DNA from 4 places in the Streptosporangium sp. NPDC004379 genome. Region 1 is predicted to be linked to each of the others. Evidence: riboswitches for the same ligand, from Rfam matches in the RefSeq annotation. Region 1 holds a riboswitch; each other region holds the start of a gene.
The links. A riboswitch is a leader RNA that binds a small molecule or an ion and turns the genes downstream of it on or off. The one in region 1 is predicted to bind cobalamin.
Positions count from the first base shown of each region.

Region 1 (7,654 bases):
CTACCTGCTCAAGGAGATCTCCGAGCAGCCCGAGACGGTGGCCCGCACGCTGCGCGGCCGCCTCGACGACCGCTTCCACATCGCCCACCTGGGCGGCCTCAACATGGACGCGCGGGAGAGCCGGTCGTTCCGCCGCGTGAAGATCATCGGCTGCGGGTCCGCCTACTACTCCGGCCAGATCGGCGCCCAGCTCATCGAGGAGCTGGCGCGCATCCCGGCCGACGCCGAGCCGGCCAGCGAGTTCCGCTACCGCAGCCCCGTGGTGGAGCCCGACACCCTGTACGTGGCGATCAGCCAGTCGGGGGAGACCTACGACACCCTCGCCGCCGTCCAGGAGCTCAAGCGCAAGGGCGGGCGGGTGCTCGGCATCGTCAACACCGTGGGCAGCGCGATCGCCCGCGAGTGCGACGGCGGCCTGTACCTGCACGCGGGTCCCGAGGTGTCGGTGGCCAGCACCAAGGCGTTCACCTCGACCGCGGTGGCGTTCGCGCTGCTCGCGCTGCACCTGGGCCGGGTGCGCGACCTGTCCCCGGCCGACGGCCGCCGCGTCTGCGAGGGCCTGCGGCGGCTGCCCGGCCAGATCGAGGAGATCCTCGCGCTGGAGCCGCAGATCAAGGAGCTGGCGGCCAAGTACGCCGACACGGCGAGCATGATGTTCGTGGGCCGGGTCCGCGGCTACCCGGTGGCCCGCGAGGGCGCGCAGAAGCTCAAGGAGATCTCCTACGTGCACGCCGAGGCCTACCCGGCCAGCGAGCTCAAGCACGGGCCGCTGGCGCTGATCGGCCCGGAGACGCCGACCGTGGCGATCGTCCCCGACGACGAGCTGCTGGACAAGAACCTCACCACCCTGGGCGAGATCCGGGCGCGCGGCGGCCGGGTGCTCATGGTCGGGCACCGTACGGCGGACCCGAAGTTGGCCGACGACTGCGTGGTGGTGCCGAAGAACGAGATCGAGCTGGACCCGATCCTGCTGACGATCCCGCTCCAGCTGCTGGCCTACCACGCCGCCGTGGCGCTGGGCCGCGACGTCGACAAGCCCCGTAACCTCGCCAAGAGCGTCACCGTGGAGTGAGCCTGCCGTCCCTCCTCCCGGCGAGGCCGCCATATGTCACAGAAAGTGACATAGGTGTAACCTGAGGTATCGGGGGTCTCGGGGGGAGGGCGCGTCGTGCACCGCAGGCGGTTCTTCTCGTTCGCCGCCGGGCTCGCCGTCCTCGGCTGCTGCGGCGGCTGCGGCGGTCCGGACAGGCCGTTCACCGCCATGCTGACCCTCATCGTGCCCGCCGCCCGCGGGCACGACTGGGATCCCCTCGCCCGCGGCATGGCGGCCGTCGCGGGCGCCGAGGGGCTGGTGCGGGCGGCCGGGGTGGAGAACCGTCCGGGTGGCGCGGCGGGCGCCGCCCTGGAGGCGCTCGCCTCCCATGGGGCGCCCTACGGGACACCGTACGGGTCGCGGTCCGGGGCGCCGTCCGGGACGGCGTCCCGTGAGCGGTCCGCCCGCGACCCGCTCTCCCGCGAGCCGTTCTCCCGAGATGGGAGGCTGCTCCTCGCCGGGATGCCCGCGGTGGCCGGGGCGGAGATCGCCGACACCGCCGCCGTGGTCGACTCCACCACCCCGCTGGCCCGGCTGGCCGGCGACTGGGCGGCCCTGATCGTTCTGCCCGGCTCCCGCCTGCGCTCCTTCGAGGACCTCGCCGCGCTGCTGCGCCGCGACCCGGGCGGGCTGGTGATGGGCGGGCGCCTGGAGGGCGGCTCCGACCACGTGCTCTACGGCATGATCGCCAAATGCCTCGGGGCGGACGCCAGGCTGCTGCAGTACGCGGGATACCCCGCCGCCGCCGACGCCGTCGAGGCGCTCCGCGACGGCCGGGTGGGCGCGATCCTGGGCTCGGCGCGCTCCTTCACACGCGAGATCGCCGCCGGTCGCCTGCGGCCGCTGGTGGTCTCCTCCGCCGAGCGGCTCCCCGGGATCGACGCGCCGACGCTGATGGAGATGGACGTCCGGCTGGAGTACACCGACTGGTGCGGGGTGTTCGGCCCGCGGGGCATGAGCCCGGACGACCGGGACCGGGCCGTGGCCCTGTGCGACGCCCTCGACGCCTCGCCGCGCTGGCGGTCCCTGTGCGAGGCCGGGGGCTGGAGCCGGATCTACCTCAGCGGCGACGACTTCCGCCAGTGGCTGTCCGGCGAGACCGGCCGGGCCCGTGACGTGCTCCGTGATCTCGGTTTGCTCAAAGCCTTCGCCACAACCTGTTGGGGTAGTTGCGTCCGAAGCCACTACATGTAGGATCCTCGTCGTTGCCGGCTCGCCTTCCGCGTGGAGGCGAGGCAAGAGGGAACCCGGTGCGAATCCGGGGCTGCCCCGCAGCGGTGAACGGGAACGACCGCCGTCAGGAGCACTGGGCCATGCGCCCGGGAAGCGACGGCCAGTAGGCATGCGCCAGGCGCCCGTGAGTCCGAAGACCTGCCGGTGACGGGAAAGACGGGAGAAGGGGACCGGGCCGGGCGCCGGGGCCGCGTGAGGCGGCCCGGGGCGCGCGGCGCGGCCGCCTCTCCCGGCACAGATGTCCAGGGCCTCGAGGGTGGGCCCGCGGACGAGGCGGTCCGGCATGCCCGCGAACCGTTCTCCGACGCGTGCCCTTGACCCGGCGGGAGCCCTACGGGAAGAGCACCGAGCACGCCAGGAGGAAGCACGTGGCACCGATCGTGACCGAGGCAGCCGAGACGGCCGAGGGGACCGGGCAGGCACGCGAGGATCTGGCCGGCCGCCGGCTGGCCATCGAGGAGGCCGCCGCCCGGGTGGTCGCCGATCCGGAGAACTCCAGGGTCGCCGCCGGCCTGCTGGCCGGGCTGATCGCCGACGAGGCCGCCGCCCACGGCGTGCGGACCTTCGCCGGGTCCGTCGCCGCCGCCCACGCCGCCGGGCTGCTGCAGGACGGCCTGGCCGCCTTCGTCGCGGCGCACGCCGCCGAGCTGGACGCCCTCGTCGACGACGCCGCCGACGCCCGGTTCGAGTACTTCGGCCTGCGCACGGTCTACGACCGCTACCTGCTGCGCCACCCCGAGACCCGCGGCGTGCTGGAGCGCCCGCAGCACTTCTTCCTGCGGGTGGCGTGCGGCCTGTCGGAGACGGTGGAGGAGGCCGCCGAGCTGTACCGCCTCATGTCCACCCTGTCCTACCTGCCCAGCTCGCCCACCCTGTTCAACTCCGGCTCCCGCCGCCCCCAGCTGTCCTCCTGCTTCCTGCTCGACTCGCCCCGCGACGAGCTGGAGGCGATCTACGAGCGGTACGGGCAGATCGCGCGGCTGTCGAAGTACGCCGGGGGCATCGGCGTCTCCTGGACCCGGATCCGCTCGCGCGGCTCGCTGATCCGCGGCACCAACGGCCACTCCAACGGCGTCGTGCCGTGGCTGCGCACCCTGGACTCGAGCGTCGCCGCGGTCAACCAGGGCGGCCGCCGCAAGGGCGCGGCCTGCGTCTACCTGGAGACCTGGCACGCCGACATCGAGGACTTCCTGGAGCTGCGCGACAACACCGGTGAGGAGTCACGCCGCACGCACAACCTCAACCTCGCCAACTGGATCCCCGACGAGTTCATGCGCCGCGTCGAGGCCGACGGCACCTGGTCGCTGTTCGACCCCAAGGAGGTCCCGTACCTCACCGACCTGTACGGCGAGGCGTTCGACGCCGCCTACCGCGCCGCCGAGGCCGAAGGCCGGTACGTCCGCCAGGTCCCGGCCCGCGCCCTGTACGGCCGGATGATGCGCACCCTCGCCCAGACCGGCAACGGCTGGATGACCTTCAAGGACGCCGCCAACCGCACCTCCAACCAGACGGCCCTCCCCGGGAACGTCATCCACCTGTCGAACCTCTGCACCGAGATCCTGGAGGTCACCGGCGACGCCGAGACCGCCGTGTGCAACCTCGGGTCGATCAACCTCGCCGCCCACCTCGACGGCGGGCGGATGGACTGGGAGCGGCTGCGCTCCACCGTCCGCACCGCCGTACGGTTCCTGGACCGCACGATCGACCTGGGCTTCTACCCGACCCCCGAGGCCGAGGCCGCCAACCGCAGGTGGCGGCCGATCGGGCTGGGCGTGATGGGCCTGGCCGACGTGTTCTTCACGCTGCGGCTGCCGTTCGACTCCCCGGAGGCGCTGGAGCTGTCCACCCGGATCTCCGAGGAGATCGCGCTCGCCGCCTACGCCACCTCCTCCGACCTGGCCGTCGAACGGGGCCGCCACCCCTCCTACGACGAGACCCGCGCCGCCCGCGGCGTGCTGCACCCCGACCACTACGGCGCCGGACGGTCGGCGGAGTGGGCGGCGCTGCGAGCCAGGATCGCCGGGACGGGCCTGCGCAACTCGCTCATGGTCGCGATCGCGCCCACCGCGACCATCGCCTCCATCGCCGGCTGCTACGAGTGCATCGAGCCACAGGTCTCCAACGTCTTCAAGCGCGAGACCCTCTCGGGGGAGTTCCTCCAGGTCAACCGCTACCTGGTCCGCGACCTCACCGAGCGCGGCCTGTGGACCCCGCAGGTCCGCGACGCGATCAAGCGGGCCGACGGCTCGGTCCAGGACGTCCCCGGCGTCCCCGGCGACCTGAAGGCGCTCTACCGCACCGCCTGGGAACTGCCGCAGAAGGCGCTGATCGACCTGGCCGCCGCGCGCATGCCGTACATCGACCAGTCGCAGTCGCTGAACCTCTTCATGGCCACGCCGACCATCGGCAAGCTCTCCTCGATGTACGCCTACGCCTGGAAGTCCGGTCTGAAGACGACCTACTACCTGCGGTCCCGCCCGGCGACCCGGATCGCGCAGACCACCGTGGCCCGCGCTGACGCCTCCGACGCCTCCGACGCCTCCGTTCCGGAGGCCGTCGCCTGCTCGCTGGAGAACCCCGAGTACTGCGAGGCCTGCCAGTAGGGACCGCCCCGGCTCCTCGTCCCACCCGAACCTCTTCACCCGGAACCCACGGAGGGCTCTCCCGATGCTGCTCGACCCCGGAATGGACCTCACGCTGCGCCCCATGCGCTACCCGGACTTCTACGAGCGCTATCGCGCCGCGATCCGCAACACCTGGACCGTCGAGGAGGTGGACCTCTCCTCTGACCTGCCCGACCTCGCCAGGATGACGGCCGAGGAACGCCACCTGATCAACCGGCTCGTCGCCTTCTTCGCCACCGGCGACTCGATCGTGGCCAACAACCTGGTCCTCAACCTCTACCGGCACGTCAACGCCCCCGAGGCGCGGCTGTACCTCAGCAGGCAGCTCTTCGAGGAGGCGGTGCACGTCCAGTTCTACCTGACCCTGCTGGACACCTACCTGCCCGACCACGACGAGCGGGTCCGCGCCTTCGCCGCGGTCGAGCACATCCCCTCGATCCGGGACAAGGCCGAGTTCTGCTTCCGGTGGATCGACTCTCTCGGCGGGCTGGACCGCCTGGAGACGCGCGAGGACCGGCGGGCGTTCCTGCTCAACCTGATCTGCTTCGCGGCGTGCATCGAGGGGCTGTTCTTCTACGGCGCCTTCGCCTACGTCTACTGGTTCCGCTCCCGCGGCCTGCTGGGCGGCCTGGCCACCGGCACCAACTGGGTGTTCCGCGACGAGTCCATGCACATGGAGTTCGCCTTCTCCGTGGTGGACACCGTACGGGCCGAGGAGCCCGGACTGTTCGACGACGAGCTGGGTGAGCAGGTCACCCGGATGCTGGAGGAGGCGGTGGCCGCCGAGCTGGCCTTCGCCGCCGACCTGTGCGGCGACGGGCTGCCCGGAATGGAGGCGGAGCGGATGCGGCAGTACCTTGAGTACGTGGCCGACCAGCGCCTGGTCCGGCTCGGGTTGCCCGTCCGGTACGGCACCGCCAACCCCTTCGCCTTCATGGAACTGCAGGACGTACAGGAACTCGCCAACTTCTTCGAGCGGCGGGTTTCGGCCTACCAGATAGCCGTTGAGGGGAACGTCACATTCGACGAAGCCTTCTGAATACGCGGCGGGCCCGCGGGCAACCCCCATGGGGGACCGACGACGGGAGGAAAGCCGATCTTGTCCAGATGGATCATCATGCTCATCACGGTGCTCGCCGCCGCCGCCGCGGTGGAGGTGGTGCGCCGCGTGCTGCGGTCACGGCTGATCGGCGAGAGATGGGTCCTCGCCGGTCCGCTCGTGCACCGCTGCGCCTGGCCCGCCCTGACCACGGCGATCGTGGCGGCCGCCAAGACGGTCTACGTTCCGAGCATGGCCGAGGGATCGTTCGCCGACGGCATCGAGCAGGTGCTCAGCCTGGCCATGATCGGCGTCGTCTCCTGGCTGGTCATCGAGGCCGCCTACGCGGTCACCGACGTGGTGCTGGACCGGCTGGTGACCGTCCAGGGCGAGCGCAACCGGCGGGCCCGCCGCATCCGCACCCAGATCACCCTGGTCCGCCGGGTGGCCTCCGCGGTGATCATCGTGGTGGCGCTGGGCGCGATGCTCTTCACCTTCCCCCAGGTGCGCGCGCTCGGCGCCGGTCTGCTGGCCTCCGCCGGAATCGCCGGTGTGATCGTCGGCGTCGCCGCCCAGTCGACCCTGGGCAACATGCTCGCCGGGCTGCAGCTCGCCTTCAGCGACGCGCTCCGGCTCGACGACGTCGTGGTGGTCGAGGACGAGTGGGGCCGCATCGAGGAGCTCAGCCTCACCTACGTGGTGCTGCACCTGTGGGACGAGCGCAGGCTGGTGCTGCCGGTCTCCTACTTCACCACCAACCCCTTCGAGAACTGGACCCGCCACAGCAGCCGGGTGATCGGCGCGGTGATGCTCCGCGTCGACTGGTCGGTCCCGGTGGACGAACTGCGCACCGAGCTGTACCACGTCCTGCGCGAGCATCCGTTGTGGGACCAGAAGGACTGGGTCCTCCAGGTCGTCGACACCCTGCCCAACGGCCTGGTGGAACTGCGGGCGCTGATGAGCGCCGCCGACTCGCCCAGCGCCTGGGACCTCAAGTGCGACATCCGCGAGCACATGGTCAGGTTCATCCAGGAGAAGTACCCTGACTCGCTGCCCCGCTTCCGGGTGGACGACCGCGCCGCCTGACCGGCCGCGGCCCCGGGCCCCGTACGGCGGCCTCCCGGCACGGCGGGCCTGGCCGTACGGTGGGCCCCTACGCGGCCTGGCGGCCCGGCGCGGCCCCGCACCGTCATGACCGGGGAACGTCCCGGGAGAATTCACACGTGCGGATATCCGATGGTTTCCAGCTGACCACCGGCGACCATGTCGCCACCCTCCGGATCGACCGGCCCGAGAGGCGCAACGCGATGAGCGCGGCCATGTGGCGGGCGCTGCCGGACCTGCTCGCGCCGCTGGCCGCCGACCCCGGCGTGCGGGTCCTCGTGCTGACCGGCGCGGGCGGCACCTTCTGCTCGGGGGCGGACATCTCCGAGATCGCCGGTCTGGCCGACGGCGACGACGACACCGGGCTCACCGTCGCCGCCGAACGGGCGCTGACCGCCTTCCCCAAGCCGGTGATCGCGATGATCGAGGGGTTCTGCGTCGGCGGCGGCTGCCAGCTCGCCGTCGCCTGCGACCTGCGGGTGGCCGCCGAGGGCAGCCGCTTCGGCGTCACCCCGGCCAGGCTCGGGATCGTCTACCCGGTCAGTTCCACCCGCCGCCTGG
Region 1 is NZ_JBIAMC010000022.1:28,837-36,490, forward strand. Features, by position in the region: gene glmS (glutamine--fructose-6-phosphate transaminase (isomerizing)) at 1-1,072, shown strand, start outside; gene ACFYSC_RS33020 (Bug family tripartite tricarboxylate transporter substrate binding protein) at 1,169-2,287, shown strand; cobalamin riboswitch at 2,286-2,487, shown strand; gene ACFYSC_RS33025 (ribonucleoside-diphosphate reductase subunit alpha) at 2,695-4,929, shown strand; gene ACFYSC_RS33030 (ribonucleotide-diphosphate reductase subunit beta) at 4,994-5,989, shown strand; gene ACFYSC_RS33035 (mechanosensitive ion channel family protein) at 6,050-7,075, shown strand; gene ACFYSC_RS33040 (enoyl-CoA hydratase/isomerase family protein) at 7,213-7,654, shown strand, end outside.

Region 2 (7,654 bases), on a different contig from region 1:
CTGCCTCGTGGTCAGGCCGTCGTCCGGCACGACGTCCGGTTTTCCCTGGGGCATCTCACACCGCCTTCCGGTGGTCGCGGACCACCGATCCGAGGTCCTCCAGCGGTACGGCGGGCGCGCCCAGCAGGGCCGCCAGCCGCCGCGCCAGTCCGAGCCTGACCGGACCGCTCTCGCAGTCGACGACCACGCTCGCCACGCCCCGCAGCGACCCGGCGGCGCGCTCCACGTCCCCTCCCGCGGTCGCCCGCCCGTCGGTGACCAGGACCAGCAGCGGACGGCGCGCGGGATCGCGCACGCCCTCCAGGCGCAGCACCTCCGCGGCCTTCGCCAGCCCCGCGGCCAGCGGGGTGCGGCCCCCGGTCGGAAGCGTCCGCAGCCGGGCCGCGCCCGTCTCCACGGACGACGTCGGCGGCAGGTCCAGCCGGGCCGAGCCGCCCCGGAAGGTGACCAGGCCGACCTTGTCCCGGCGCTGGTAGGCGTCCAGCAGCAGGCTCAGCACGGCGGTCTTCACCGCGGTCATGCGTTTCCTCGCGGCCATCGAGCCGCTGGCGTCGACCACGAACAGGACGAGGTTGCCCTCCTTGCCCTCGCGGACCTTCTCCCGCAGGTCGCCCGCGCGCAGCACCAGCCCGGCCGACCGCCGTCCCCGCCGTGCCTGGTGCGGGGCCGCGGCCAGGAGGGTCGCGGGCACGTGCAGGTCACGGGCCCTGCCCTCCGGCAGGCGGGAGCCGGTGCTCCGGCCCCGCCCGGTGCGGGCCCGCGAGCGGCGTCCGGCGGCGCCTTCGCCCACACCGGGTACGGCCAGCAGGCGCACCCGGTACGGCGCGGCGGCGCCGGCCGTTTCCAGGGAAGGGCGTCCGGGACCCGGGACGACCGGTTCCGAGCCGGGTCCGGCCTGTGCCGGACCCTGAGAGGCCCGTCCCGGATCCGTCGCGGACGGGTCCGGTCCCGGTGCGGCCGGTTCAGGACCCCGATCAGCCGGTTCCGGCCCCCGGCCGGCGGACTCCCCCCGGCCTTCCGGGTCACCCGGGCCGGGTTCGGGGCGCCTTCCCGGTTCCTCCGGGCCGCCGCGCGGACCGGTTTCCGGAGGCGTTCCCCCCGGCGGTCCGGGGGGCGGCTCGTCGTCGTCCCCGGAGGTCCGTTCCAGCACCTCCTCCAGCCTGTCCTCATCCAGTCCCGGCGCGTCGAACGGGTCGCGCCGCCGCCGGTGCGGCAGGGCCAGCCGCGCCGCGGCCCGGACGTCCTCCACCTCCACGGCAGTCCGGCCGTGCCAGGCCGCGTGCGCGATCGCGGCGTGGGCGGCGACCAGATCGGCGCGCAGGCCGTCCACCTCGAACTCCGCGCAGACGGCCGTGATCTGCCGCAGCCGGGCGTCGGGCAGGCGGACCGAGGCGAGCAGTTCGCGCGCCGCGGCGATCCGCCCCGCCAGCTCCGCCTCCCGCCCGGCCCACCGCTCGGCGAATCCGGTGGGCGAGGACTCGAAGGCCAGCCTCCGGCGGACCACCTCGGCCCGCTCGTCCGGATCGCGCGACGCCCTCACCTCGACGGTCAGCCCGAACCGGTCGAGCAGCTGCGGCCGCAGCTCGCCCTCCTCCGGGTTCATGGTGCCGACCAGCAGGAAGCGGGCCGCGTGCCGTACCGACACCGACTCACGCTCGACGTAGCAGGTCCCCAGGGCGGCCGCGTCGAGCAGCAGGTCGACCAGGTGGTCGTGGAGCAGGTTGACCTCGTCGACGTAGAGCACCCCGCGGTGCGCGGCCGCCAGCAGACCCGGCTCGAACGCCTTCACCCCTTCGGTGAGCGCCCGTTCGAGGTCCAGCGAGCCGACCAGCCGGTCCTCCGAGGCGCCGACCGGCAGTTCCACGAGCGACGCCGCCCGCCGTACCCGCTCCGTGTCCGGAGCGTCCGGAGCGTGCGGGCCGTCGGGGCAGCCGGGGTCGGGCGCGGCCGGGTCGCAGGCGAAGCGGCAGCCGCGGACGACGTCGACGGCCGGAAGCTGGGCCGCCAGGGCCCGCACGATCGTCGACTTGGCGGTGCCCTTCTCTCCGCGCACCAGCACCCCGCCCACCCGTGGGGAGACGGCGTTGAGGATCAGCGCCAGCTTGAGGTCGTCGAGGCCGACCACGGCGCTGAAGGGATAGGTGACGGTCAAGTGACGACCTTCCGGTTGACGTGGGCGACGCGCCAGCCGCCGCGTACGGGGACGAGTTCGGTGGTCGAGAGCGGCGCCACGTCGAACCGCGCGGTCGCCGCCGGGCCGAGGCCGAGCGCGTGGCCCAGCGCCGCCCTGATGACCCCGACGTCGCAGATGACGACGGCGTCGGCCGCGGCGGCGTCGAGCCACCGGGCCACCCGGGCGGCGAGACGGGCCAGGCTCTCCCCGCCGTGCGGGGCCGCCTCCGGGTCGCCGAGCCACGCGGCGAGACCGCCCGGCTCCGCCTCGGCGACCCGCGCGTACGGCAGGCCGCGCCAACGACCGGCGTCCGCCTCGGCGAGCTCCGGCGCGTCGAGCGCCTCGCACCCGAGGGCGGCGGCGGTCTGCCGCGCGGCCGTGACCGGCGCGACCCAGGTCACGGCCGCGGTCCACGCGGGGGCCGGGCTCCCCGCCTTCCGCGGTCCCACGGCCTTCCGCAGGCTCGCGGCCTTCCGCAGGCTCGCGGCCTTCCGCAGGCTCGCCGCGTCGGCGGGCTCGTCCGTCGGGAAGCACGCCGAACGCGTGCCGGGCGTGCCGGCCTGCCGGAGGAACAGCATCCCGTTCAGCCGCTCGACGCGGCCGGCGAGAGCGCGGACCGCCCCGCCACCCGGTCACTGACCCAGCCGAACAGCACACCGAAGGCCGTCCAGAAGACGAGTTGCGTGCCCAGCGAGACCAGCCGGAAGTCCCACAGCAGCGAGGCGGGGAACCCGCCGGGAACCTCGTCGACCGCCGGCAGCAGCAGCCACGCCGCGACGACGGGCACCAGGAACGCGACGCCGGCCGCAACCCGGCGCTGCCATGGTCCGGCGGTGACCCTTCTGGCGGTGGCCACCGCCACGGCCACGGCCGCCAGCCCGACGATGATCATCACCACGTACAGGGCCGTCCGGCTGTTGATCGTCTCGGGGTCGCCCACCGCCGGTGGGTTGGCCGGATATTTCAGGAAAGGCACGAGAATGACCGCGACGAACGCCGTCGCCGCCGCGGCGAGCGCCAGCGCGCCGTCACCGCGGGGCCCGAACCGGCCGCGCAGGCCGGCGAACACGAGGGCGAACACCCCGCCCGCGGCCAGGCCGTACAGCCCGGTCGCGAGGAAGAGCCCGGCCTTCTGCACGGGCCGGCTGACGACGGCCCCCTCACCGTGGTCGTGTCCCGCCGCCCCGGCGTGGTCGTGACCGGCCTCCCCGGCGGACGCGGGCCCGGTTCCGGGTCCGGCCGCCGCCTCGGCCTCCTCCAGGGCGATGGCGGCGTCCACACGCGGTTCTCCGAGGACGAAGGCGAACGCGCCCGCGACGAATCCGGCCAGGAGCCCTACGAGCAGGCCCCTGACCAACAGGGTGCGGATCATTTCCGCCCCTAGTGACAGGGCACGCCGAGCAGGTGCCGCCCGTCGTGCATGAGTTCGTGAAGGAACGTGCCGGTCTGCGAGATCGCGCCGTTGTCCATCAGAACTAGGTAGGCGATCAGCAGCAGCACCGGTACGGCCAGCAACAGCCAGGGGCGCAGGCGCGGCAGGGGTATCGCGGAAGGAGCGGAGATATCGCTCATCAGTGCCTCCTCAGGGATGACGCGTCCCGGTCAGTGAGGTCACGATCGCCCGAGCGACCTGGCTCCCGGGATCTCAGTCCCGGATACAGTGGCGCGTCCGCACCGGCATCTCACCGGATTTCCCTCGGACAACCGTGAAATCTACCGGAACGTATATCTTTCCCCCGATAACGTCAACAGCCGCGATCAGGAGGCGTCGAACAGGGCGCTGACCGACTCGCCGTCGTGGATGCGGCGCATGGCCTCGGCGAACGCCGGGGCGACCGACAGGACGCGCAGCTTGGACCCGGGCGCGGCCTCGGGGACCGGCACGGTGTCGGTGCAGACGATCTCCTCGACCTCGGGCCGGCCGCCGATGCGGTCCACGGCCCCGGCGGTGAAGAGACCGTGCGTGCAGGCCACCCGCACCGAGCCGGCCCCGAGGTCGCGGAGCCGGTCGAGCAGTTCGAGCACGGTCGTCCCCCGCGCGATCTCGTCGTCCACGACGATGACGTCCCGGCCCGCGACGTCGCCGATCACCGAGCCGATGACGACGCGGTCGTCGCTGAGCCGCTGCTTGGCGCCCATCGCGACGCCGACGCCCAGGAGCCGGGCGAAGGCCGCGGCCTGCTTGGCGTAGCCGAGGTCGGGGGAGACGGCGACGGTGTTCGACAGGTCGTACCGGCGGAAGTACGCCGCCAGCTCGCGCAGGGCGTGCAGGTGGTCCACCGGGACGCTGAAGAAACCGTGCACCTGCGGGGAGTGCAGCGCCATCGTGAGCACCCGGTCCGCCCCCGCGGTCACCAGCAGGTCGGCGACCAGGCGTCCCCCGATGGAGATGCGCGGGGCGTCCTTCTTGTCCGACCGGGCGTAGGCGTAGTGCGGCATCACCACGGTCGTCCGGGCCGCCGAGGCACCCCGGGCGGCGTCCAGCATCAGGAGCAGCTCGACGAGGTTCTCCTGGACCGGCGGGACGAGGGGCTGGATGATGAAGACGTCCCGCTCCCTGCAGTTGGCCTGCAGCTGCGCCTCCAGGCAGTCGTTGGCGAAGCGGGTGACCCGGACCGGGTGCAGCGGCGTCCCGAGGTGGGAGCAGATGCCGGCGGCCAGCCGGGGGTGGGCGCCGCCGCCGAACACGGTGATGTCTCGCACTGACCCGCTCCTCGTCCGCTTCCAGACCCGGCGGCGCCGGATCAGGGGCCGCTGATGCGGCGCTCGCCCTTCGTGGTGATGACGAACACCTGCCAGTTGTAGTACGCGTAGTAGTTGCGCGGGTCCCGCTTCATCTGACGGGCGTGCAGCAGGATGGCGTCGACGTACGCCGTGGAGTGGTTGTAGGCGTACAGCGCCCGCCGGTAGTCGCGGGGCGCGCCCGAGGCGTGGAGGTAGTTGGCGGCGGCCATGACGGCGTCCCCGGGGTCGTGGATGTCGCCGCCCATGCCGTACGCCTTCCACGTGCCCGGCATGAACTGCATCGGGCCCTTCGCCCCCACGTAGCTCGGCGAGCGCACCCGGCCGAACTTCGTCTCGGCGAACATCACCGACGCCAGGACCTCCCACTCGACGCCGAACCGCCGCTCGGCCTTCTTGAAGTGGCCGAGGAGGGCGGAGGCGGCCGGCGGCTCCTCGATGCGGAACTTCGAGGCGTCCTTGACCGGGTGGGCCAGCGCCAGCAGCCCGCGGATGGCGGTCGTGTTGTCGCGGGCCTCGGCGGCGAGCCGGGCCGGCAGCCGGGCGAAGGCGCGGGAGGCCACGCCGGGGTTGCGGGCGGTGAAGCGGTAGATCCGCTGCTGGTACAGCGCCTCCAGCACGACCGCCCGCGGCGGGCGGCCCTTCGCGGTCCCGCCACCGGTCCCGCCGGTCCCTCCGCCGGTCCAGCCGTCGACGGCGTCGTGGAGCCGCCGCGTGGTGGTCTCCAGCGCCCTGGCGAGCTTCGCCGGGTCCCGGGGGATCGGCTCGCCGGGGGCGGGCAGGTCCGCCTCGTCCGGCGACGCGGCCCGTCCACCTGCTTCCCCGCCCTCCCCTCCGGACGGCGAGGACCGCGGGGCCGGCGAGGTGCGCTCCGCGGCGGACGCCGGGGCGGACGGGGCCACCGCGGCCGTGCCCGCGGGGTCCGTGCCGCAGGCGGCGAGCGCGGCGACGGCGAGCAGCGCGGCCCAGGGTGCGAGGCGCGCCCGGCGCCGGCCGATCTCCGTACCGCTGTCCATGACGGACAAACTACCGTCATCGGGTCGATGGATCACGGAAACCCGGCGGACGGCCCGGCGCGCCGCAGGCCGGGCGTCCCGGACCGCGTACGGCGGGCGTCCGGGACCGCGTACGGCGGGCGTCCCGGGTGCCCGCGGGCGCGCCGGACCGCCCCGGCCGGACGCCGTGGCCGTACGGCCGGGCTTCCCGGTGCTCCGCCGTACAGATGTCCGCGCGGGTCAGCGGACCTTCTCGGCCTCGCCCACCGACTTGGCCAGGTTCTCCAGCAGGGGAGCGGCGCCCGCGTACGAGAAGCGGGGCACGGTGTCCCAGGAGGCCACCTGACCCGCCTTCACCGCGGGCAGCCGGGTCCACGCGGGCTTGGAGGCGAGGTCCGGAGGCTGCAGGGCGGTGGAGCGGTTGTCGAGGAGGATCAGGTCCGCGTCGTACTTGTCGGCGTTCTCCCAGCTCAGACTCTCGTAGTAGCCGCCGGTGTCGGTCTTCTCCGGGCGGACGACGTCCACCCCGAGTTCGGCGAAGTACATCAGGTCGGTGTTGACCTCGGGGTTGGAGACGTACATCAGGTCGGGGCTTCCGGAGACGGCCATGACCTTGATCCCGGAGTTCCCCGCCGCCGCGCGGCGCAGCGACTCGGCGGCGGCCTCGAAGCGGGCCTTGGCGGCGATGACCTCCGGTGCGCCGAGGTCGGCGCCGAGCGACGCGGCGAGTTCGGCGTACCGCTCGATCGGCTCGGGGAGGGGGACCCGCGCGACCGTTATGGCGACGCTGGGCGCGAGCTTCAGGATCTTGTCCTTGCTCTCGTCCGGGACGTACCAGAGGGCGCCGGGGTCGTACATGTGCGTGACCAGCAGGCCGGGCCGCAGCGCGGCGTACTTCTCGATGTCGAACTCGCCCCAGGCGTTGCCGAGGATCTCCAGCCCGCCCACGTCCAGGGAGCCGGCCTGCGGGTCGGGCGTGCCGTCCTTGCGGACGGTCTCGCCGAAGACACCGACGATCTTCTGGGAGAGGCCGAAGTCGGCGAGGGCCGCCGCCGTACCGGTGAAGGCGACGACGCGTGAGGGGGCCGCGGCGGCGGTGACCGCCTGCTTCCGGTCGTCGGTGAAGGACCACGATCCGCCCGCGGCACCGTCTCCGGTTCCGGAGGGCGCGGCGGACGAGGGCTTCCCGTCGTTCCCGCCGCAGGCGCCGAGCAGGACGCCCAGGGCGGCTGCGCCGCCCGCGGTGAGGAGCCCGCGGCGGGACATTCGGGGGACGACCCCGGGATTGGGCATGATCCGGCCTTCTCTCGTGAGTTCGGTTAGGCTAACCTAAAGGAGATTTTGGTTAGGTTAACCTAACCTGACCGGAGGGGACACCGCACCGGCCCCCGAGGAACGCCGCACCCGCCCTGCCCACCGTCCCCGCCGCCACTGCCGCCACTGCCGCCCTCGTCGCACCGGAGCCCGCCCTGCCTGTCACCGAACCCGCCGAGGTCCCGCCGGCCGCGTCCACCGGGCCGGCCGGGTCCGCCGCGACGGACCGGCGGGTGGCCCGGAGGCGCGCGCCCGGAACCGGGAAGGGAGCCCGGAACGGGACCGGGAACGCGGCGCGGGCCGCCGGTCTGGCAGGCGCCGCCCTCGTGCTGCTCGCCGTACTGGTGCTCAGCGTCGGGTTCGGCGCGAGGCAGCTCTCCCCGTCCGAGGTGTGGCAGGGGCTCGTGGCCGGAGACTCGGCGGCGTCCAC
Region 2 is NZ_JBIAMC010000006.1:326,521-334,174, reverse strand. Features, by position in the region: gene cobO (cob(I)yrinic acid a,c-diamide adenosyltransferase) at 1-54, opposite strand, end outside; gene ACFYSC_RS16000 (magnesium chelatase subunit D family protein) at 56-2,152, opposite strand; gene ACFYSC_RS15995 (histidine phosphatase family protein) at 2,149-2,751, opposite strand; gene ACFYSC_RS15990 (CbtA family protein) at 2,757-3,545, opposite strand; gene ACFYSC_RS15985 (CbtB-domain containing protein) at 3,554-3,745, opposite strand; adenosylcobalamin (AdoCbl) riboswitch at 3,748-3,895, opposite strand; gene ACFYSC_RS15980 (ribose-phosphate diphosphokinase) at 3,932-4,876, opposite strand; gene ACFYSC_RS15975 (transglycosylase SLT domain-containing protein) at 4,918-5,931, opposite strand; gene ACFYSC_RS15970 (ABC transporter substrate-binding protein) at 6,151-7,203, opposite strand; gene ACFYSC_RS15965 (FecCD family ABC transporter permease) at 7,458-7,654, shown strand, end outside.
Region 2: it holds a riboswitch for cobalamin, as region 1 does, so the genes downstream of both, ACFYSC_RS15985 (CbtB-domain containing protein) here and ACFYSC_RS33025 (ribonucleoside-diphosphate reductase subunit alpha) in region 1, are expected to answer to the same signal.

Region 3 (7,654 bases), on a different contig from region 1:
TCGGCTACCGGGAGGCCGTGGCCGGGCCGTCCCTGCTGACGCGTCCGGGCGAGCGCTACCGCGGCCACGAGTTCCACCGGACCGCCGTGGACCCGCCCGGCGAGCCGCTGTTCCGCTGGGAGGGCGGCGCCGACGGCTACGGCGACGCCCTCCTGACCGCCTCCTACCTGCACCTGCACCTGCACTGGGCGGGCGCGCCGGAGGCGGCTCAGCGGCTGGTGTCGTCCTCCAGGTCGCCCTCGGTTTTGAGGTAGACCTCTTGGAGACCACGCAGGATGTCCGGGTCCGGATGCTCCCACATGCCCCGCTCGGCGGCCTCCAGCAGGCGCTCGGCGACGCCGTGCAGCGCCCAGGGGTTGGACCGCGCCATGAACGCCTGGTTCTCCGGGTCGAGCACGTAGGTCTCGGCGAGTTTGTCGTACATCCAGTCGGCCATGACCCCGGTGGTGGCGTCGTAGCCGAACAGGTAGTCCACGGTCGCGGCCAGCTCGAAGGCCCCCTTGTAGCCGTGGCGCCGCATCGCGGCCAGCCACCGGGGGTTGACCACGCGGGCGCGGAAGATCCGCGACGTCTCCTCCGAGAGGGTCCGGGTGCGGACGGCCTCGGGCCTGGTGCTGTCGCCCACGTAGGCTGCCGGAGCCCTGCCGGTCAGCGCCCGCACAGTGGCGATCATGCCGCCGTGGTACTGGAAGTAGTCGTCGGAGTCGGCGATGTCGTGCTCGCGGGTGTCGATGTTCTTGGCGGCGACCGCGATGCGGCGGTAGGCGCTCTCCATGGCGGGACGCGCGGGCACGCCGTCCAGGTCGCGGCCGTAGGCGTAGCCGCCCCACACGGCGTAGACCTCGGCCAGGTCGGCGTCGTCGCGCCAGTTGCGGCTGTCGATCAGCGGCAGCAGCCCGGCGCCGTACGCCCCCGGCGCCGAGCCGAAGACGCGCAGCGTGGCGCGGCGCTCGTCGCCGTGGCCCTCGGCGCGTACGTGGGCGCGCACGTGGTTGTCCTCGTCGTCCTCCTCCAGCCCGGCGACGAGCCGCACGGCGTCGTCGATCAGGACGACCACGTGCGGGAAGGCGTCGCGGAAGAAGCCGCTGATGCGCACCGTCACGTCGATCCGGGGACGGCCCAGCTCCTCCAGCGGAACCGGTTCCAGACCGGTGACGCGCCTGGACGCCTCGTCCCACCGGGGCCGTACGCCGAGCAGGGCGAGGACCTCGGCCACGTCGTCGCCCGCCGTGCGCATGGCGCTGGTGCCCCACACCGACAGGCCCACCGAGCGCGGCCACTCGCCGTGGTCGGCGCGGTAGCGCTCGAGCAGAGAGTCGGCCATGGCCTGCCCGGTCTCCCAGGCGAGCCTGCTGGGCACCGCGCGCGGATCGACGGAGTAGAAGTTGCGCCCGGTCGGCAGCACGTTGACCAGGCCGCGCAGCGGCGAACCGCTGGGTCCGGCGGGCACGTAACCGCCGTCGAGGGCGTGCAGCACATGGCCGATCTCGTCCGTCGTACGGCTCAGCCGGGGCACGACCTCGGTGGCCGCGAACTCCAGGACGCGGGTGACGAGCGGGACGCGGTCCCCGGCTCCGACGTCCGAGGTTCCGACGTTCGCGGTGCCGACTCCCGAGGTTCCGACGTCCGCGCTTTCGACGTCCGCGGTTCCGGCTTCGGTTTCGGCTCTGGCTTCGGTGGAGCCGGTGGGCGCGAGTACGGTGCCGGCCACCTCGGCGGCGGCGGCCGGGTCCCAGCCGCGCTCCTCCATCGTCTCGACGAGCGTCCTGGCCACCGCCTCGACGCGGTCCACCTCACCCAGCGCGGCGCTGCCGTCCTCGGCCAGCCCGAGCGCCTCACGCAGGCCGGGCAGCGTCCGCGCGCCCGCCCACATCTGCCGGGCGCGCAGCATCGCCAGTACCAGGTCCACCCGCGCCGGGCCCTCCGGGGCCTGGCCGAGCACGTGGAGGCCGTCGCGGATCTGCGCGTCCTTGACCTCGCAGAGCCAGCCGTCGACGTGCAGCAGGAAGTCGTCGAACTCGGCGTCGTGCGGCCGGTCGGTCAGGCCCAGGTCGTGGTCGAGCCTGGCCGCCTGGATCAGCGTCCAGATCTGCGCCCTGACGGCGGGGAGCTTGGCCGGGTCCATGGCGGCGATGGAGGCGTGCTCGTCGAGCAGCTGCTCCAGCCGGGCGATGTCGCCGTAGGTCTCGGCCCTGGCCATGGGCGGCACCAGGTGGTCGACCAGGACGGCGTGCGCCCGCCGCTTGGCCTGGGTGCCCTCGCCCGGGTCGTTGACCAGGAACGGGTAGACGAGCGGCAGGTCGCCGAGCGCGGCGTCGGTGCCGCAGGAGGCGGACATGCCCGCGGACTTGCCCGGCAGCCATTCCAGGTTGCCGTGCTTGCCCACGTGCACCATGGCGTGCGCGCCGAAGGACGACGACAGCCAGCGGTAGGCCGCCAGGTAGTGGTGGCTCGGCGGCAGGTCGGGGTCGTGGTAGATCGCGATCGGGTTCTCACCGAAGCCGCGCGGCGGCTGCACCATCACGACCACGTTCCCGGAGCGCAGCGCCGCCAGCACGATGTCGCCCTCGTGCACGAACAGCTCACCGGGGGGCGGCCCCCAGTGGCGCTCCATCCCCTCACGCAGGTCCCCGGGAAGGGTGGCGTACCACTCCGCGTAGTCGGCGGCGGCGATGCGGATCGGGTTGCCCGCGAGCTGCTCCTCGCTCAGCCAGTCGGGGTCCTGGCCCCCGGCGGCGATCAGGGCGTGGATCAGCGCGTCGCCGTCCTGTTCGGCCACCCCCGGGAACCCCTCGCCCAGGTCGTAGCCCGCCTCGGCGAGGCGGGCGAGCAGGCGCACGGTGCTGGCGGGGGTGTCGAGGCCGACGGCGTTGCCGACGCGCGAGTGCTTGGTCGGGTAGGCCGACAGCATCACCACCAGGCGACGCTCGGCGGGCGGGGTACGGCGCAGCAGGCCGTGCCGTACGGCGATGCCGGCCACCCGGGCGGCCCGCTCGGGGTCGGCGACGTAGACGGTCAGGCCGTCGGGGTCGATCTCCTTGAAGGAGAACGGCACGGTGATGATCCGACCGTCGAACTCCGGGATCGCCACCTGCGAGGCCGCGTCCAGCGGGGAGAGGCCGTCGTCGTTCTCCTCCCACGCCTTCCGGCTGCTCGTCAGGCAGAGACCCTGCAGGATCGGGACGTCGAGCCGGGCGAGCGCGCCGACGTCCCAGGCCCCGTCGTCGCCGCCCGCGCCGGCCGCCGCCGGGTTGGAGCCGCCCGCCGCCAGCACGGTGACGACCAGCGCGTCGGCCCGGCGCAGCGTTTCGAGCAGGCCGGGCTCCGCCGTGCGGAGCGAGGAGCAGAAGACCGGGAGCGCCCGGCCGCCCGCGGCCTCGACGGCCCGGCACAGGGACTCGACGAAGGCGGTGTTGCCCGCCATGTGGTGGGCCCGGTAGTAGAGCACCCCGATCACCGGACCGGTCGTGTCCGCCGCCTCGCGCTCCAGCGGACCCCAGGCCGGGGCCGGCAGGGGCGGTTCGAAGCCCCGGCCGGTCAGCAGCACGGTGTCGGTCAGGAAGGCGTGCAGCTCGGCCAGGTTGGCGGGGCCTCCGTGGGCCAGGTAGGAGTGCGCCTGCGCGCAGACGCCGCCGCTGACGGTGGACAGCTCCATCAGTTCGGCGTCGGGGGCCTGCTCGCCGCCCAGGACGACGACCGGCCGGGGCCCGGCCAGCAGCGCGTCGAGGCCCTCCTCCCAGGCGCGGCGCCCGCCCAGCAGGCGCACCACGACCAGGTCGGCGCCCTCCACGAGGCCGGGGACGTCGTCGGTCAGGAGCCTGGCGGGGTTGCCGAGCCGGTAGCCGGCACCGCTGGCCCTCGCGCTCAGCAGGTCGGTGTCGGACGTCGACAGCAAAAGGACTGTGGGCACGGGGATGTCCTCCCTCGGGGTCCTCGCCCCGGTCGCGGGTGTCGCGACGGCCGGAGTCTCCTGGCTCCCGGATCGACGCTCACCCCGGCCTTCCCTGTGACGGTGGCCTGCGGTGGGGTTCGCTCCCCGGTGACAGTGGCGGGACCGCGCCGGACTCACACCGGCTTCCTCCTGACCTTCGCCTCCGGCAAGCCTATGACGGGAGATCCGCCATGACCATCCACGACTTCCCCCCGGACGGCCGCCCCGGACGGACCCGCCCTGACGGACCGCCACGCCCTGACGGACGGGCGAGTCCCGGTGGGCGAGCACGTCCCGACGCCTGCCCGGGGACGGTCCAGGTGCACCAGGCCGCCGACGGCCCGCTGGCCCGGGTGCGCACGCCGGGCGGCATCCTCACCGCGTCACAGCTGCGGGAGCTGGCCCGCTGCGCCCGCGACCTCGGCTCCGGGGTGATCGAGCTGACCTCGCGCGCCAACGTGCAGGTACGGGGCCTGCGCGACCCCGCCGCCTTCGCCGCGCGGATCGCGGAGGCCGGGCTGCGGCCGTCGGACACGCACGAGCGGGTGCGCAACATCGTCGCCGCGCCGTCGGTGGACGGCGCGCTCGTGGCCGAGCTGGACCGGTCCCTGTGCGCCCGGCCGGAACTGGCCGGACTGCCCGGCCGGTTCCTTTTCGCGCTGGGCGGCACCGGGCTGCCCGCCGACGCGGCCTCCGTCGACGGCCGGCTGCTGCTGGCCGGGTACGAGGTGGACGGCGTGCCGGGCACGGTCCACGGCCTGCTGGAGGCGGCGGCGGCCTTCCTGCGGCTGCGTACCGACGAGTGGCGCGTCTCCGAGCTGGTGGACGGCCCGGCGAGGATCGCCGCCGAGCTGAACGGGACGGCGGGCGCGTACCGGCCGCCCCTCCATCCGGAGCGGCCCGCCGGACTGGTGGAGGCACTGGTGCCGCTGGGCCGCCTCACTCCGGAACAGGCCCTGGCGCTCGCCGGCCTCGCCGAGCGGGCCTCGACGCCCGCCGGTCCCGCCGGTCCCGCCGAGCGGCCTCCGGAGCCGCCGACGCCGGGGCGGCCCGTCGCGCACCCCGGCCCCGCCGGGCGGGTCACCGTACCCCCCGACTCCGAGGTACGGCTGTCGCCCCGCCGTACCGTCTTCGTCGCGGACCGCCCTGGCGTCGGCGGCGCGCTGGAGGCGGCCGGGCTCATCACCGACCCGGACTCCCCCTGGACGGGCGTGACCGCCTGCGCGGGACGGCCCGGATGCGCCAAGGCCCTGGCCGACGTGCGGGCCGACGCCGCGCGCTGGGTGCCCCGGCGTCACACGGAGCTGCCCGTGCACTGGGCGGGCTGCGAGCGGCAGTGCGGGCTGCCGCCCGGCCGGGTCGTGCGGATGGTCGCCACCGCCGACGGATACGAGGAAAGGCATCAGTGACCGACTACATACGCGACGGCGCCGAGATCTACCGGCTGTCGTTCGCCACGATCCGCGCCGAGAGCGACCTGGACGGCCTGCCACCCGAGGTCGCCCGGGTGGCGGTACGGATGATCCACGCCTGCGGCATGACCGACCTGGTGCGCGACCTGGACTGGTCGCCCGGGGCGGTCGTCCGGGCCGAGCGGGCGCTGCGCGCGGGCGCGCCCGTGCTCTGCGACGCCATGATGGTCGCCTCCGGCGTGACGCGCCGTCGTCTCCCCGCGGGCAACGAGGTCGTCTGCACGCTCGGCGACCCGCGCGTCCCGGAGCTGGCCGAACGCCTGGGCACCACGCGCAGCGCCGCCGCCCTGGAGCTGTGGCGGGACCGGCTGGAGGGCTCCGTGGTCGCGATCGGCAACGCGCCCACGGCGCTGTTCCGCCTGCTGGAGCTGGTCGCCGAGGGGGCGGGACGCCCGGCGGCGGTCCTGGGGATCCCGGTCGGCTTCGTCGGCGCGGCCGAGTCCAAGCGGGCGCTGGCCGACAGCGACCTCGAACACCTGGTGGTGCACGGCCGCCGCGGCGGCAGTGCGATGACGGCGGCGGCGGTCAACGCCATCGCGAGCGAAACGGAGTGAGTCACATGTCGGGACGCCTGTACGGCGTCGGCCTCGGGCCCGGCGACCCCGAACTGGTCACCGTCAAGACAGCCCGGCTGATCGGCGAGGCGGACGTGGTCGCCTACCACGCCGCGCGGCACGGGCGCAGCATCGCCCGGTCCATCGCCCGGCCGTACCTGCGGGAGGGGCAGATCGAGGAGGCGCTGCAGTACCCGCTGACCACGGAGACCACCGGCCATCCGGGCGGCTACCAGGGAGCGCTCGACGACTTCTACGCCGAGTGCGCGGCCCGGCTCGCCGCGCACCTCGACGCGGGGCGGACCGTGGTGGTGCTGAGCGAGGGTGACCCGCTCTTCTACGGCTCCTACATGCACATGCACAAACGGCTGGCGCACCGCTACCCGACCGAGGTGGTGCCGGGCGTCACCTCGGTCAGCGCCGCGTCGGCGGTGCTCGGCCGCCCGCTCGTGGAGCGCGACGAGGTGCTGACCGTGCTGCCCGGCACGCTGCCGGGCGAGGAGCTGGCCGAACGGCTGCGCGGCACGGACTCGGCGGCCGTCATGAAGCTGGGACGCTCCTTCGCCAAGGTGCGCGACGCCTTCGCCGAGGCCGGACGGCTCGACGACGCCTGGTACGTCGAGCGGGCCACGATGGGCGGCGAGCGGGTCGCGCCGCTCGAAGACGTGGACCCCGAGGGGGTGCCGTACTTCTCCCTGGCGCTGCTGAGCAGCCCGGCGGAGCGCGCCTTCGTGCCGCGACCCGTGCCGGACCCGGTCCCGGGCACCGCGGCCGGGGAGGTCGTCGTGGTCGGGCTCGGCCCGGCCGGGCGGCCCTGGCTCACGCCGGAGGCCCAGGACGCGCTGGCGACCGCCACCGACCTGGTCGGATACGGGCCCTACGTGGACCGGGTCGAGCCGAACCCGCGCCAGCGGCGGCACCGAACCGACAACCGGGTGGAGGCGGAACGGGCCCGGCACGCCCTGGAACTGGCCGGTGAGGGACGCCGCGTCGCGGTGGTCTCCTCGGGCGACCCGGGGGTGTTCGCCATGGCCAGCGCGGTCCTGGAGGCCGCGGCCGGCTTCCCGGACGTGCCGGTGCGGGTGGTGCCGGGGCTGACGGCCGCCCAGGCGGTCGCGGCCAGGGCGGGCGCGCCGCTCGGGCACGACCACTGCGTGATCTCGCTGTCCGACATCCTCAAGCCGTGGGAGGTGGTCGCCGAGCGCCTGTCCGCCGCCGCGCGGGCCGACCTGGTGCTGGCGATCTACAACCCGGCCTCGCGCAGCCGTACGTGGCAGTTGTCCGCCGCCCGTGACCTGCTGCTGGAGCACCGTGATCCGGGTACCCCGGTGGTGATCGGCCGCGCCGTCGGCGGCCCCGACGAGAGCGTCACCGTCACCTCGCTCGGCGAGCTGGACCCGGCCGCGGTGGACATGCGCTGCCTGCTCATCGTCGGCTCCTCCACCACCCGCGTCACCGGGACGGGCGCGGTCTACACGCCGCGCCGCTATCCCTGAGCCCGGCCGGCGGACACCCCGCCGCGTCGCCCTCGGGACCGGCTCGCGGGCACGGCCCGCGCCGCTACCCCTGAGCCCAGTCCGCGGCCTCGGCCACGGTGGCGACGCGGCGCAGGCCCGGTGGTGGCGGCGGCCGGTCCACCATGACCACCCGGAGGCCGGCCCGCCGTGCGGCGACGAGCTTCGCGGTGGTCATGGAGC
Region 3 is NZ_JBIAMC010000006.1:335,879-343,532, forward strand. Features, by position in the region: gene ACFYSC_RS16010 (cobyrinate a,c-diamide synthase) at 1-254, shown strand, start outside; gene cobN (cobaltochelatase subunit CobN) at 209-3,910, opposite strand; cobalamin riboswitch at 3,964-4,083, opposite strand; gene ACFYSC_RS16020 (precorrin-3B synthase) at 4,252-5,340, shown strand; gene ACFYSC_RS16025 (precorrin-8X methylmutase) at 5,337-5,957, shown strand; gene ACFYSC_RS16030 (precorrin-2 C(20)-methyltransferase) at 5,963-7,453, shown strand; gene ACFYSC_RS16035 (cobalt-precorrin-6A reductase) at 7,518-7,654, opposite strand, start outside.
Region 3: it holds a riboswitch for cobalamin, as region 1 does, so the genes downstream of both, cobN (cobaltochelatase subunit CobN) here and ACFYSC_RS33025 (ribonucleoside-diphosphate reductase subunit alpha) in region 1, are expected to answer to the same signal.

Region 4 (7,654 bases), on a different contig from region 1:
AGGGACGGCCCGTCGCCGAGCTCGACCCGCCAGTACAGGGGGATCCCGGCGGCGGCGTAGGCCGACCGCTTCATGTGCCGGTCGCGCTTGCGGCTGGTCGGACTGACCAGCTCCACGGCCAGGAGGATGTCGTCGGGGGCGAACATGAGCTCCGTCTCCTCGACGGCCTCGGTCGGCACCACCACGAGGTCGGGGATGAAGAAGTCGCGGGGACCGACTCCAAGATTGACCTCCTGCAGCGGCTGGAACTCCGGCGGCGCGGCATCCTCAAGGATCCTCACGAGACGAAGGCTCGCGAACTGGTGCATGGGGGTGGGAGAAGGGCTCACCAGCAGGCTCCCGTCGAAGAGCTCGTAGCGGTTCCCGTCGTCGGGGAACGTCAGCAGGTCGTCGACGCTGAACGGCGGTCTTCCGCGGAGAACCGTCCGTTCGGGGGCGTGCCCTGTCGTAGGTTCTGTCGTCGCCATAGCGGTCACCTGCTCAAGTATCGGGAGTCCGGCCCTCGCTCACATGGTAGTTCCGGAAATTCCCTCACTCAGAGTGATGCTCCGGTCTCGGTCCGCCCAGTCGCGGGCGCCCCGCCGTACGGCGGAGTGGACGGCGCGGGCCACGCGGGCGCCCCAGAGGGAGCGCGGGCCGCCGAACGGCTCCTCGGGCCCGTCGTCGCGCACGGCCACGCAGACCGCGTCGGAGGCGGTGCCCGTGCAGGGGAACCCCTCCTCCACGAGCGCCTGGGTCTTGGCCTCGGTCACCGTCATGACCAGGTTGACCAGGGCGGCGTCGCTCATCGCGACCGGCACGGCCACGATGATGTTGATCGTTCCGGGCACGTGCATCGGGGCCAGCTCCGGGTCCACGGCGCCCTCGGGGGCGGCGGCCCAGGTCGGGACGCGCAGCCCCGTGGTGGCGGCCACCTCCGCTCCCCCGTCGGCGGCCCGGGTGAACCTCTCGACGGACGCGGCGGTCAGCATGCCGACGCCGCGGCCCGGCGGGGCCATCTCCAGCAGGTGCTCGATCGGGTCCATCCGCGCGTAGCCGCCCGGAACCTGGGCGTTGAGCACCCACTCCACCGGGCCGATGCCGCCGCCGACCATGGCCGAGGAGATCGCCCGCCAGCCGGGGCCGAACTCCCACAGCAGCGAGGCGAGCCGTACCCCGTCCTCGACGCGATGACTCAACCGCATCGGTCCTCCCGCCGTCCGGGTCGTTCGAGGTGGACCTGAGGCCGGCCCGAGGGGTCCGTCGCGACGCGGACGCGGGCGTCGAAGTGCTCGGCGATCAGCTCGCCGGTCAGCACCTCCGCCGGGGAGCCGGACGCGGCGACCCGGCCGGCGGCGATCAGCGTCATCGAGTCGGCGTACTGGCCGGCGACGCCCAGGTCGTGCAGGGTCGTGACCACGGTCAGCCCGTCGGCCAGCCGGAGCCGGTCGACCAGCTCCAGGACCTGCTGCTGGTGCCCCAGGTCGAGGGCGGTGGTGGGCTCGTCGAGCAGGAGCACGGGGGCCTGCTGGACCAGGGCCCTGGCGAGCACGACGCGCTGGCGCTCCCCGCCGGAGAGCCGGCCGAGCGGGCGGCGGGCCAGGGACGACAGGTCGAGGCGTTCCAGCACCGACGCGGTCGTCTCCCGGTCGCGGCGTCCCTCGCGCCCCAGGTAGGGGATGTACGGCGTGCGGCCCAGCAGGGCGTAGTCGAAGACGGTCATGTCGCCCGGCAGGGCGGGGGTCTGGGGGGCGTAGGCCAACAGCCTCGCCCGTTCCCGGGCTTTGAGCGAGCGGACCGGCGCGCCGTCGATGAGCACCTCCCCCGAGTGGGGCAGCACCCCGGCCATCGCCTTGAGCAGCGTGGACTTGCCCGCGCCGTTGGCCCCGATGACGGCGAGCCAGCCGCCGCGCCGGATCCGCAGGCCGACGCCGGACAGCACGGTCCGCGTCTCCAGCACGACCCCGAGGTCGCGCACCTCGACACCGCTCGCCGTATCCCCGCCGTCCCCGCCGCTCCTGCCCGTCCCGCCGTCCGGGACCGGGTCACGGCGGTCCGCCGCCGGCCCGTCCGTGTCCCGGCCGCTCATGTGTCCGTCCTCTTGGTCACGCGGAGCACGGCGACGAAGAACGGCGCGCCGACGAAGGCGGTCACCACGCCGATGGGCAGCTCGGCCGGGGCGAGCACGGTCCTGGCCAGCAGGTCGGCGAGGACCAGGAAGGCGCCGCCGCCGAGCAGCGAGAGCGGGAGGACGACCCGGTAGGAACCTCCGGCGAGGCGCCGGACCGCGTGCGGGACCACGACGCCGACGAAGCCGATCAGCCCGCTGACCGCCACCGCCGAGGCGGTGGCCAGCGAGGCGGCGAGCAGTACGGTGAACCGGACCCTGGCCACGTTGAGCCCCAGGCTCGCGGCCTCGTCGTCGCCGACGGACAGGACGTCCAGCAGCCTGCCGTGCAGCAGCATGACCGCCACCGAGACCGCCGCGTACGGGGCGACCAGCGCCAGCTGACTCCAGCCTCCGCCGACGTTGCCGAGGATCCACGAGTAGATGCGCTCCAGCTCCTCGACCCGGAGCTGCTGCAGGAAGGTCTGGATGGCGGTGAGGAAGGAGGTGACGGCCACGCCCGCCAGGACGAGCGTGGCGGTTCCCCCGCCCCGGCCCGCGGCGTTGCCCAGCGCGTAGGCGAGCACGACGCCGCCGATCGCCCCGGCGAACGCGGCCGCCGGGATGGTCAGCGACTGGTCGTCGCCCCTGGTGAACACGACCGTCGCCGTGGTCGCCAGGCCGGCGCCCGCTGCGGCGCCCAGCAGGTACGGGTCGGCCAGCGGGTTGCGGAAGACGCCCTGATAGGCGGCTCCGGCGGAGGCGAGCAGGCCGCCGACGACCGCGGCGAGCAGGACCCTGGGCAGCCGCAGTTCCCACAGCAGGCTCTGCTCGACCGGCGCCAGCCCCGGGTCGGCCGAGACGAACGGCAACCAGTCGAGCAGTTGCAGCGCCGCCTTCCCCGGCGGGATGTCGGCGGCGCCGACCAGGTACGCGGCGAGGGCGCTCGCCAGGAGCACCCCGGCCGCCGCCAGCGCCGCCGCCGGCCGGAGCCGGGCCGCGCGTCCCGGCCGTCCGGCCGGGACGCCGGGACCGTCAGGACCGTCGGGCATGTCGGGGGCGTCGCGGCTGAGGAGGCCGGAGGGGCGGGCGGAGCGGGTCACCTAGTCCGTCGCGGCCTTCTGCACGGCCTCGCCGACCTTCTCGGCGAGGTCCACGACGCGCGGCCCCCAGCGGGAGGCGATGTCGTCGTCGAGCTCGACGACCTGGCCCTTCCCGACGGCGGAGAGCTTGGACCAGCCGGGACGCTTGGCGAGGGTGGCCGCGGTCTGTGCGCAGCACTTGGTGTCGGCCAGGAACACCAGGTCGGGGTCCGCCTGGGCGACGAACTCGGCGGAGAGCTTGGGGTAGCCGCCGGCCGGGTCGGGCGCCTTGTCCGCGATGTTGGTCAGGCCGAACAGCCCGTAGACCTGGCCGAGGAACGTGCTGGACGTCACCGAGTAGGGCGTGGCGTCCAGCTCGTGGTAGTAGGTGAGGTTCTTGTCCTTGGGCGCGGCGGCGGCCAGCTCGTCGATCCGCTTGCGCATCCCGGTCACGAGCTCGTCGGCCTTGGCCTTGTTGCCGGTGGCGGCGCCGAGGTCGCCGATCTGGTCGTAGGTCTCGTCGAGCTTGGCGGCCGCGGGCTCCAGCAGGACGGGGACCTTGACCTTGGCCAGCTTGGCGACGATGCCGTCGATGTCGTTGGCGAGCACGACCAGGTCGGGCTTCTTGGCGATGATCGCCTCGGCGTTCGGCTTGAAACCCGACAGGTCGGTCTTGGGGGCCTCGGCCGGGTAGGTGGACTGGTCGTCCACCGCGATCACCTGGGGCCCGGCGCCGACGGCGAACAGGCTCTCGGTGGCGGTGGGCGACAGGGAGACGACGCGCTCGGGCTTCCTGGCGATGGTGACCGGACCGTTGCCGGCCTGGACCGTGACGGGGAACCCGGCCGCCTGGGCGGCGGGAGCGGAGCTCGCCCCCGAGGAGACCGCGGGGGACGAGGAGGACGAGGGGGAGTTCTGACCGCATCCGGCCAGGGCCAGCATGCCGAGCAGGGCACCGGCGAGAACGGGGCGTACGGGCCTCAACCGAGGTCCTTTCAGTTGCCGGAACCGAGAGACCCGCGAGAAGCGACGGATCACCCTTTTCCACGAGGGCTGACGACGTCGGCACAACGGAGGCGACCTGGCTCGGCCCCATGGGGACCATGACAGTTGCGGGACAGCGCCGGACTCACACCGGACTTCGCTACACGTTATGCGTCGGGCAAACGTTACCAATTCCCCGGGGAGCCGCGACATGGGACCCTCGGACCGGCCTCCCCCGCCCGGCCGCAGGACCCACGCCGTCGACCTTCCCTCACCCGGCCACGCCTCGCGCCGCCCGGAGGATTCCCCCGGCGGGGTCGCGCGCCGCGGCGCCGGACCCGTCAGGCGTGGGTGAGCTGCTCCTCCGCCGCCGCGATGATCTCCTGAAGACGCAGGCCGTGGGCGGCGTCGAGGGGGTGGCCGCCCCCGCCGCGGACGGCCTCGGCGAACTCCGCGAGCATCACCGAGAAGACGTCGGAGCCGAGCCGGTCGCCGTTCATGGCCTCCGTGCCCAGCTTGCCGTAGACCTCGACGGCGGCCGGCGGCTTGTCGCCCGGCACGCTCATGCACAGCGACGCCTCGCTGACCGCGCCGCCCTCGTGCTCCAGCAGCAGGCCGACCCAGCCCCGTGGGTTGCCGTGGGCGCGGACCGCGGTGACCCGGCCGAGCGCGGCGTCCAGCATGTCGATCATGTGCGGGCCGACGTCGAGGATCGCGCCGCGCTCCAGCCGCCAGGGGCTGGTGAAACCGCTGCCGAGCAGCGCGCCGGAGATGTGGGCCGCCCGGCCGCCGAAGGGCTCGATCGCCGAGACCCGGGCCAGGAACGCCCTGGTGGCCGGCGAGTAACGCCAGGTGAGGACCATCTGGGAGGGCACCCCGGCCTCGGCGACCGCGTCCGCCAGCCGCCGGGCCCCCTCCAGGTCGGCCGCGAGGGGCTTCTCCAGCAGCAGCGCCTTGCCCTCCTTGGCGGCGCGCACGCCCAGCTCGGCCTGTACGGCGGGCGGCACCGCGAACGCGACCGCCTCGCAGCTGTCGAACAGCTCCTCGATCCGCTCGAAGACGGGGACGCCGAACCCGGCCGCCGCTCCGGGCCGCCGCGCCCACACGCCGGTCAGGCGGGTGTGCGGTCCGGCCGACAGCATCGGCGCGTGCACCTTCTCGGCCCACGGCCCGGCACCCACCAGGCCCACAGATATCGTCACATCCCCCAGCCTCTCACGGGGTGCACCGCCGAGCGGGGGCACTCCGCCGAACCGGTCTCGACGCTCCGCCGAGCCCGTCTCGACGCTCCGCCGAACCGGAGGGATCGGACGGCGGATCAACCGGATGCGGATCGACCGGACACGCAAGGACCGGGCGCGGAGGGGACCGGACGCGCGAGGACCGGACGGTCCCGCGGGGAGTGTTTCCGCCGGGCGGCAGGGGCACCCGATCGGCCGCGCCGGCCGTACCGGCATGATGGGTGACATATGAGAGAGATGTTCCTGCTACGGCACGGCGAGACGGAGTGGAGCCGGAACGGCCGCCACACCGGGCGCACGGACCTTCCGCTCACCGAGAGGGGGGAGGCCCAGGCGCGGGCGCTCGCCCGGCTGGTCGCGGAGCGGTCCTTCGACCTGGTGCTGGTCAGTCCCGCGGCGCGGGCCCGCCGTACGGCGGAGCTGGCCGGCCTCACCGACTACGAGATCGATCCCGACCTGTGGGAGTGGGACTACGGCGGGTACGAGGGGATCACCACTCCGGTGATCCGCGAGGACCGGCCCGGCTGGTACCTGTGGCGCGACGGGGTGGTCCCCGGCGACGCCGCCCATCCCGGTGAGAGCGCGGCGGAGGTCGGCGCCCGCGCCGACCGGGTGATCGGCCGTGCCCGCGCCGCCGGGGGCGAGGTGGCCCTGGTGGCCCACGGGCACTACCTGCGGGTGCTGTGCGCCCGCTGGCTGGATCTCCCTCCGACCGACGGCCGGCTCTTCCGGCTGGACACCGGCACCTACTCCCGGCTGGGCTACGAGCACGCCGAGCCGGTCGTGCTCAGCTGGAACGCCCCGCTCTAGAGCCGTGCCCGGCCGGAACGCCCCGCCACTAGAGGAGCGGACCGCCGGGGACCGCCGCCGTGGCGGGGACGGGTCCGGCGGGAACCCTCGGAACGGCGGGGCCCGGTTCGCCGGAGACCGCCGGGCCGGCGGGGACGGTCGCCGCGCCGGGTTGCGGTCCGCGGCCGGTCAGCCATTCGATGACCCCGCGGTGGCCGCGGCGGGCTTCCTCGAAGTGCCGCCACCGCCAGTAGCGGGGCTGGTCGCGCACCCCGGTGACCCACGTGCTGTAGGACACCGGGGCGGGCGTCCCGTCCCGGCCGACGGGCGAGGCCACGCCGTAGGTGCGGATCACGACGCGCCCGCCCGGTGCGAACAGCACGTCGTCGGCCACGGGATACAAGGTCATCTGGTCGAGCACGGTCGAAGCCCCCTATCAGCTGTGGGCCCCACTCTCGCCCCCCGGGCCGCGTCCCCGGTTACGCCTCCGGCGCGGCCGGGTTAACCAGATGAGCCGGGTGTAAAAACACTGTTACACGGTGAGGCTGTCGAACTCCCCGTCCTTCACCCCGAGTACCAGGGCGCGGATCTCGTCGCGTGTGTAGATCAGGGCCGGGCCGTCGGGGAAACGCGAGTTGCGGACGGCGATGCTGCCGTCCGACAGCTCGGCCAGCTCGACGCAGTTGCCCGTCGAGTTGCTGTAGCGGCTCTTGCGCCACCTGGCTCCCGCCAGATCGGTGGCGGGCATGCCGTTGTAGGTCTTCTCCATTTAGATCTCTCCGAGAAGGTCGCCGAGGATCTCGGCGGTGCCCCCGGGCGTGGTGCTTTCCACGCACAGCTGCTCCATGGCCGTGAGGTAGGGGTCGACGTCCTCACGCTTGTCCAGGTAGAGGGCACCCCAGAGCTGCTCGACGTAAACGACGTCCGACAGGTCGGACTCGGGAAACCGTAAGATGCTGAACGCGCCCCCCTCGGCCGCGTGCATGCCGAATCTGAAGGGCATCACCTGGAGGGTGATGTTGGGCAGCGCGGCCACCTCCAGCAGGTGCTGGACCTGCTCGCGCATGATCTCCTTGCCCCCGATGGGCCGGCGCAGAGCCGCCTCGTCGATGACCGCCCACAGACGCGGGCCGTCCTTGCGGGTGAAGCGCTCCTGCCGCTGCATGCGCATGTGCACACGACGCTCGATCTCCGCCTCCGGCGCGTCCGGGTAGCCGAGCCGGATCACGGTGCGCGCGTAGTCGGACGTCTGGAGCAGGCCGGGCACGAACTGCACCTCGTAGGTGCGGATCACCCTCGCCGCCTCCTCCAGCCCCACGTAGGTGGTGAACCAGTTCGGCAGCAGGTCGCCGTACTTGTGCCACCATCCGGGGGTGTTCGCCTCGCGGACCATCTCCAGCAGGCCGCGCCGTTCCGCGTCGTCGAGCACGCCGTACAGGGTGAGCAGGTCCTCCACGTCCCGGGTCTTGAAA
Region 4 is NZ_JBIAMC010000001.1:477,949-485,602, forward strand. Features, by position in the region: gene ACFYSC_RS02060 (Uma2 family endonuclease) at 1-467, opposite strand, end outside; gene ACFYSC_RS02065 (adenosylcobinamide amidohydrolase) at 507-1,184, opposite strand; gene ACFYSC_RS02070 (ABC transporter ATP-binding protein) at 1,175-2,068, opposite strand; gene ACFYSC_RS02075 (FecCD family ABC transporter permease) at 2,065-3,138, opposite strand; gene ACFYSC_RS02080 (ABC transporter substrate-binding protein) at 3,190-4,152, opposite strand; cobalamin riboswitch at 4,222-4,355, opposite strand; gene ACFYSC_RS02085 (Gfo/Idh/MocA family oxidoreductase) at 4,494-5,354, opposite strand; gene ACFYSC_RS02090 (histidine phosphatase family protein) at 5,622-6,203, shown strand; gene ACFYSC_RS02095 (hypothetical protein) at 6,232-6,591, opposite strand; gene ACFYSC_RS02100 (DUF397 domain-containing protein) at 6,715-6,951, opposite strand; gene ACFYSC_RS02105 (helix-turn-helix domain-containing protein) at 6,952-7,654, opposite strand, start outside.
Region 4: it holds a riboswitch for cobalamin, as region 1 does, so the genes downstream of both, ACFYSC_RS02080 (ABC transporter substrate-binding protein) here and ACFYSC_RS33025 (ribonucleoside-diphosphate reductase subunit alpha) in region 1, are expected to answer to the same signal.